DNA from 2 places in the Leifsonia sp. PARNA 1/14 genome. Region 1 is predicted to be linked to the other one. Evidence: predicted binding sites of a transcription regulator. Region 1 holds the regulator's gene; the other holds the start of a gene.

Evidence for each region. The regulator HspR, encoded in region 1, represses chaperone genes until heat shock. The targets are predictions, from matches to a motif close to AAGTTGAGTCNNNNNGACTCAACTT.
Region 2: a site for HspR is predicted at 1,352-1,376, ahead of AC0HS0_RS13615 (ATP-dependent Clp protease ATP-binding subunit). Genes of this name have one in related genera too.

What each region holds. Positions count from the first base shown of each region.
Region 1 is NZ_JBVQSP010000002.1:763,930-767,332, forward strand. It holds gene AC0HS0_RS08785 (nucleotide exchange factor GrpE) at 1-316, shown strand, start outside; gene AC0HS0_RS08790 (DnaJ C-terminal domain-containing protein) at 426-1,424, shown strand; gene AC0HS0_RS08795 (heat shock protein transcriptional repressor HspR) at 1,427-1,840, shown strand; gene AC0HS0_RS08800 (alkaline phosphatase family protein) at 1,938-3,403, opposite strand, start outside.
Region 2 is NZ_JBVQSP010000004.1:415,448-418,850, reverse strand. It holds gene AC0HS0_RS13615 (ATP-dependent Clp protease ATP-binding subunit) at 1-1,333, opposite strand, end outside; gene AC0HS0_RS13610 (NAD(P)/FAD-dependent oxidoreductase) at 1,450-2,511, shown strand; gene AC0HS0_RS13605 (glycosyltransferase family 39 protein) at 2,644-3,403, shown strand, end outside.

The DNA.
Region 1 (3,403 bases):
CGCCGTCGGCGAGGCCGTCAAGGGCCTCATCCCGGTGCTCGACGACCTGGAGCGTGCGGACAAGCACGGCGACCTGACGGAGGGCAGCGCGTTCGCGACCATCGCGGGCAAGCTGCGCACGGCGGTCGAGCGGCTCGGTCTCACCCCGTACGGCGAGAAGGGCGAGCCCTTCGACCCGCAGATCCACGAGGCGATCTTCCAGCAGCCCTCCCCCGACGTGACGGCCGACACCGTCGCCGAGGTGGTGGAGACCGGCTATCGGCTGGGCTCCACCGTGGTGCGGGTCGCGAAGGTGGTCGTCTCCACCCCGGCCTGACGGGCCGGACGATGAGCGCCAGGAGCGGCGGGACGCGTGTCCCGCCGCTCCTCGCTCGACAGAACATGCAGACTTCGAAACACATGACACCGACAGGAGAGGAGGCGCCGTGGCAAGCCAGGACTGGTTCGACAAGGACTTCTACAAGGTCCTAGGCGTCTCCAAGGACGTCAGCGAGGCCGAGCTCAAGAAGACCTATCGCAAGCTCGCCCGCAAGTACCACCCGGACTCCAACCCGGGCGACGCGGCCGCCGAGGCCAAGTTCAAGGAGATCAGCGAGGCCAACTCGGTGCTGAGCGATCCCGAGCAGCGCAAGGAGTACGACCAGATCCGCGCCATGGGCTCGGGCGCGCGATTCACCGCGCCGGGCTCGGGAGGCCAGGGCGGCTTCGACGACGTGTTCGGCGGGATGTTCGGCACGCAGGGCGCCGGCGGGCAGCGGTACACATTCCAGCAGGGCGGCGGCCAGGGCGGCTTCGACGACGTCTTCGGCGGCCTGTTCGGCAACGGGCGGTTCGGCTCGGCCAGCGGCGGCTTCCGCGGCTACGGCGGCCCCACCCGCGGCAACGACGTGACCGCGCACACCACCATCGACTTCGTCACCGCCACCAAGGGCGAGACCATCAGCCTCCAGGCAGCCGACGGCAAGCCGTTCAAGGTGAAGATCCCCGCCGGGGTCGCCGACGGCCAGAAGATCAAGCTGCGCGGCAAGGGCCAGCCCAGCCCGGACGGCGGTGAGGCCGGCGACATCGTCCTCACCGTGACCGTGCGCAAGCACCCGGTGTTCGAGCGCGACGGCCTCAACCTGCGGGTGACCGTGCCGGTCACGTTCGCCGAGGCCGCGCTGGGCGCGACCATCGAGGTGCCGACGCTGGGCGGCGACCCCGTCAAGCTGCGCGTGGCGCCCGGCACTCCGGGCGGCCGTGTGCTGCGCGTGAAGGGCCGCGGCGTCCAGACCGCGAAGGGCGCCGGCGACCTGCTGGCCGTGGTGCAGATCGCGGTGCCGTCGCACCTGTCCGCCGAGGCCAAGGAGGCCCTGGAGGCGTTCGCCGAGAAGCTCCCCGACGAGAAGCCCAGGGAGGACATTCTCGCCAAGGCCAGGAGCTAGCCATGGACGAGAACACCCAGGTCTTCGTCATCTCGATCGCCGCCGAGCTTGCCGGGATGCACCCGCAGACGCTGCGCCAGTACGACCGGCTCGGGCTCGTGAGCCCGGGCCGGACGGCCGGCAAGTCGCGCCGCTACTCGATGCGCGACGTCGAGAAGCTGCAGGAGATCGCGCGCCTCGGCTCCGAGGGCGTGAGCCTCGAGGGCATCCGCCGCATCCTGGAGCTCGAGGACCACGTGAACGCCCTGAGCGACCGCGTGCGCGAGCTCGAGTCGGCGCTCGCCGACGAACTGCTCAACCGCCCCGGCCGCCGTGTCTTCGCGGCCGGCTCGGAGGGCGAGGTCGTCTCGATGCGCGCGGGCACCCGCGTGCGCCGCAGCAACCAGGTCGTGGTGTGGAGGCCGCTGGAGCGGTAGCACCCTGCCGCTGGCACCCGGTGAGAACGCCGAGGGGCACGTCGTTGTCACTTCTCCGTCCGGAAAGTGACAACGACGTGCCCCTCAGTCTTCGGGGTTACCGCTGCGAGGCCGGGAGGGCTTTCGTCCCCTCGATCTTCACGGCCTGGAGGGCGCGCGGGTCGAGGCCGAGCTGGCCGAGGATGGTCGGCGCGATCTGGGTCGTCTCGACCGGGGCGGCGATCCGCTGAGCGTGCTTCGCACCCGGCTCCGAGACGAGGATCGGCACATTGCGGTCGTCGGCGCTCGCGCCGCCGTGCTCCGCGATCTTGGAGGTGCCGCCCGTGTAGACCACGCCGGTCTGCGCGATGCCCAGGACGTCCGGGATGCGCGGGTCGGTCGCGGCGGTGCCGAAGTACTTCGCGACTCCCGCACCCGCGTAGATCGTCGTCAGGCCCGACGCCTGCACCGTGATCGGCGCCTTGGAGGCGGTGTTGCCCGTCGCGGTGTGCGTCGCCAGGTACTGCTTGGCGAAGTCGGCGGCGGCCTGGGTGTGCTCGTTCAGCCACAGCTGCATGATGTCGTCGTCGGTCGAGAACGCCACGAGGTCGCCCGCTCCCGGGTGGGCGGCGGTCCACGCGGCGTCGAGGCCGGCGATGATCGTGCCGTCGTCGACGCGCTTGAGCGCGGCCGGGTCCATCGGGGACTGGCCGTGCTTGGCCGACAGGATGACCGTGGTGTCACCCGCGTGGCCGGTCTTCTTCAGCTCCGAGGTGAAGGCGCCCAGCGACGCGTCCACGTAGTCGAGCGCCTTGCTCAGCAGCGGTCCGGGCGTCGATCCGTCGGCGAGGTAGCCTCCCGCGAGCCCGTCGGAGGTCGGGAGCTTCTGCGCGGTCGACACCGTCTGGAAGTTCATGCCGAAGATGGCCGGGACCGGCTCGGCCTTCGTGCCCGAGTGGTCCTTGCCGTCGATCTCGTTGAGCACGGCCTGCACCTTGTAGCCGTCGTACTGCTGCGTGGCCAGGTTGTCCTGGGTCCAGTCGCCGCCGAAGCCGGTGGCGTCGCTATTGATCTCCGGGGTGAACAGATCGTCCACTCCGGTGCCCGACGGGCCGTTGAGGATCTCATAGGCCGGGTGCTTGTCGCTCCACGCGGTGCGGAGGCCGGCCTGCTTGGCGACCTCGAACACCGTGTTCACCTTGATGTACTGGTGCGGGTAGACCGGCTTGCAGGTGGCGGGGTCGACCGGCAGCTGAGCCGGGTCGAGCAGTGTGGCCGGCGTCCCGGTCATCGAGAGGATGCTGCCGGGGAGGCCCGACAGGCCTTGACCGGCGTCGATGCTGGACTGGTCCTTGTCTGCAGCCTCGGTGAAGGCGACCTCCGCACCGGGCTTTGCGCCCGTGCAGTTCGTGGTCCCGGCCGGGAGCAGTGCGTGGTTGTACGTGTCGTCGTAGTAGACGCCCGTCGTGCCGGGGTTGCCGCCGGTGACTTGAGCGACCATCCCGGGGAACGAGTCGGACGGCACCGGGGTCGAGGCCCGCGTGTAGTCCGTGCCGTGCGCGGCGAGGGAGGCCATCGCCGAGC
Region 2 (3,403 bases), on a different contig from region 1:
GCTTGCCCAGCGACAGGCGCAGACGGGCGCCCGCCTGGTCGATCAGGTCGATCGCCTTGTCGGGCAGGAAGCGGTCGGAGACGTAGCGGTTCGACAGCTCCACGGCCGCGCGGATCGCGTCGGGCGTGTAGCTGACGCCGTGGTGCTCCTCGTAGGCGGCGCGCAGGCCGTCGAGGATGAGCACCGCGTCCTCCACGCTCGGCTCGCCGACCGTCACCGGCTGGAAGCGGCGCTCCAACGCCGGGTCCTTCTCGATGCGGCGGTACTCCTTGAGCGTGGTGGCCCCCACCAGGTGGAGGTCGCCGCGCGCCAGCCGGGGCTTCAGGATGTTCCCCGCGTCCATCCCGCCGGACTCGCCGGACCCTCCGGCGCCGACCACGGTGTGCAGCTCGTCGATGAACACGATCAGCTCGTCTTTGCCTGCGCTGATCTCGTCCATGAGCTTGGTGAGCCGCTCTTCGAAGTCGCCACGGTACCGGGTGCCGGCCACCATCCCTGCGAGGTCGAGCGCGACGACCTTCTTGTCGCGCAGCTGCTCGGGCACGTCGCCGGCGACGATCGCGCGGGCCAGGCCCTCCACGATCGCGGTCTTGCCGACGCCGGCCTCGCCGACCAGCACGGGGTTGTTCTTCGTCCGGCGGGAGAGGATCTCGACGGTCTGCTCGATCTCGTCGAGTCGGCCGATGACCGGGTCCAGCCCGCCGTCGCGCGCGAGCGCGGTGAGGTCGGTGCCGAACTGATCGAGCATCGGGGTGGTGGAGTCGCTCGCGGCATCAGCGGAGGCGGTCTCGCCGCCGCCGACCGTCGCGGCCTGACGCATCGCGTTGGTGAGCGAGTCGGGAGTGACGCCGGCGGCCTGCAGGACCTGCCCGGCGGGCGCGTCCTGACCGATCACGAGCGCGAAGAAGAGGTGCTCGGGGTCGATGTAGGTCGAGCCGGAGGCGCGGGCGACCTGGTAGGCGTGGAACAGCGCGCGCTGAGCGGAGGCGGTGATCGAAGCGCCGTCGGCGTCGATGGCCTCGCCGGAGGCCGGGAGGCGCTGCTCGGCGGCAGCGGCGACCCCCGTCGGGTCCACGCCGATACGGCGCATGGCGTCGGACGCCGGCTCCTGCGCCGCCATCACGCGGAGGATGTGCAGGGAGTCGAGCTCGCGGTGGCCGTGCTCGAGGGCGTAACGGCCCGCCTCGGCGAGGAGCTCCTGGGTGCGGCGGCTGAGGAAGCGGCTGATGTCGATGGAGCGCGCGGCGCGGGCGCGCTCGCCCGCGAGGTAGCGCGAGAGGAACTCGTCGAACGAGTTCTCGCCACTGCCGTCGGGGGTGAAGTTCTCGGGCACTTGATCTCCAGTTTCTCAAAGTTGAGCTATGTGCACTCAAGTTCAACGCTGGGGTGGAAAGGTTATTCCCGCGGGCCGGAATCGGTGCCGTGCCGCCCCGGTGTACGGTCGGCCGTATGGAGAAGCCCCGCATCGTCGTCGTCGGAGACGGCGTCGCCGGCGCCGCGACCGCGTTCGCGCTGGCACGCCGGGGCGCGGCCGTCACGATCGTCGACGCCGGGCTGGTCGGTCGCGCGACCGACGCCGGGGCCGGGATCGTCCAGCCGTGGAGCACGTCTTCGGGCGGGGCGTTCTACGAGCTGTACTCGGCAGCGGCCGACTTCTACCCCGAGCTGATCGAGCGGCTGGCGGAGGCCGGTGTGCGCGAGATCGGCTACCGGCGCTCCGGAGCCCTCGTCGTCAACCGTGACGCGGCGGTGATCGACGACGTCGAGCAGCGCGTACGCGAGCGTGCGGCGGCCTCCCGCACGGCCGGCGATGTGCGCCGGATCGGCCCGGTCGCCACGCGGGAGCTGTTTCCGCCGCTCGCAGACGGTCTGCACGGCCTCCACATCGCCGGCGGCGCCCGTATCGACGGACGCGCACTGCGCACCGGGCTGCTCGACGCCGCGGCGGCGCTCGGCGCGACGCACCTGGAGGCGAGGGCCGACCTGACCGACGACGGCGCCGTCACCGTCGATGGCACCCGGCAGGCCGCCGACGCGATCGTCGTCGCGGCCGGGGCGTGGACCGACCGGGTCCTCCGGCCGCTCGGCGTGCGCACACGGGTGGAGCCGCAACGCGGACAACTCGTGCATCTGCGCGTCGACGCCGACACCCGCTCATGGCCTTCTGTCCATCCCGTGGCGCCGCACTACCTGGTCGCGTTCGACGCCGGCCGCATCGTGGCGGGAGCGACCAGGGAGACCGGCTCCGGCTTCGACGCGCGGGTCACCGCCGCGGGCGAACGGCAGGTGCTGGACGACGCCCTCGCGATCGCGCCCGGGCTGGCCGGAGCGAGCGTGATCGAGACCAGGGTCGGCCTGCGCCCGCTGCCGGAGGGCGACCTCCCGACCGTCGGGCCGGTGACCGGCCGGCCGGGGCTCTACGTCAACGCCGGGTTCGGGGCGGGCGGGCTGACGATGGGTCCGCTGGTGGGCGACCTGCTCGCCGAGCGCGTGCTCGCAGAGCGCGGCTGAGCTCTCCCGCCGAGCAGGCGGCGCCGTGGACTACGAGAGTCCATCCCCTGTTCACCGGCGTCTTGGACCTTTCTGGGGATCGGTGGGCTTGACTGGCGGCACGACGCTGATTCGAGAGGACGGTGCCGACCCATGTCTGTCACGATGCTGCGGCCGGCCCCCACCCGCAGGGCCGTGCGCGCGACCAGCCCCGCGGTGCTCGCGGCGACCTTCGGCGCGCTCGCCACCCTCCTGTCGGCCGTCGGCTCGTGGATCCCGTCGCTCTGGGGGGACGAAGCCACCAGCATCATGTCGGCCCAGCGCCCGGTGACATCGCTGTTCGCGATGCTGGCGCACGTCGATGCCGTCCACGGCACCTACTACCTCGGCCTCCACGTGTGGGGGCACTTCTTCGGTTTCTCGCCGTTCGCGGTGCGACTGCCGAGCGCGTTCGCGGTCGGGCTGGCGACGGCCGCGGTCGTCCTGCTGGCGATCCGGCTGCGCGACACGCGCACGGCGGTCGTCGCCGGCCTGGTCTGCGTGCTCCTCCCACGCGTCACGTACACGGGCGAGGAGGCCCGGTCGTTCGCCTTCTCGGCGGCGATCGTCGCCTGGCTGACCGTCCTCCTGCTCGCCGCGCTCCGCCGCGAGGATCCGCGCGCGGCGTGGTGGGTCGGCTATGGGGCACTGCTGGCGATCGGCACGTACGTGTTCCTCTACACGCTGCTCTTCGTCGTGGTGCACGGCGTGGTGATCGCGGCCTCCCGTGCCTCCCGGCGCGTGGTCCGCGCGTGGCTGGTCGCGGTGGGAGGCGCGGTGGTCGCCGCTGCCCCGCTGCTGATCACTGCCATCGGACAGCATCACCAGATCGCGTACCTCGGAGTCATCCCGCAGCTCGCGCCGCCGACGCTGT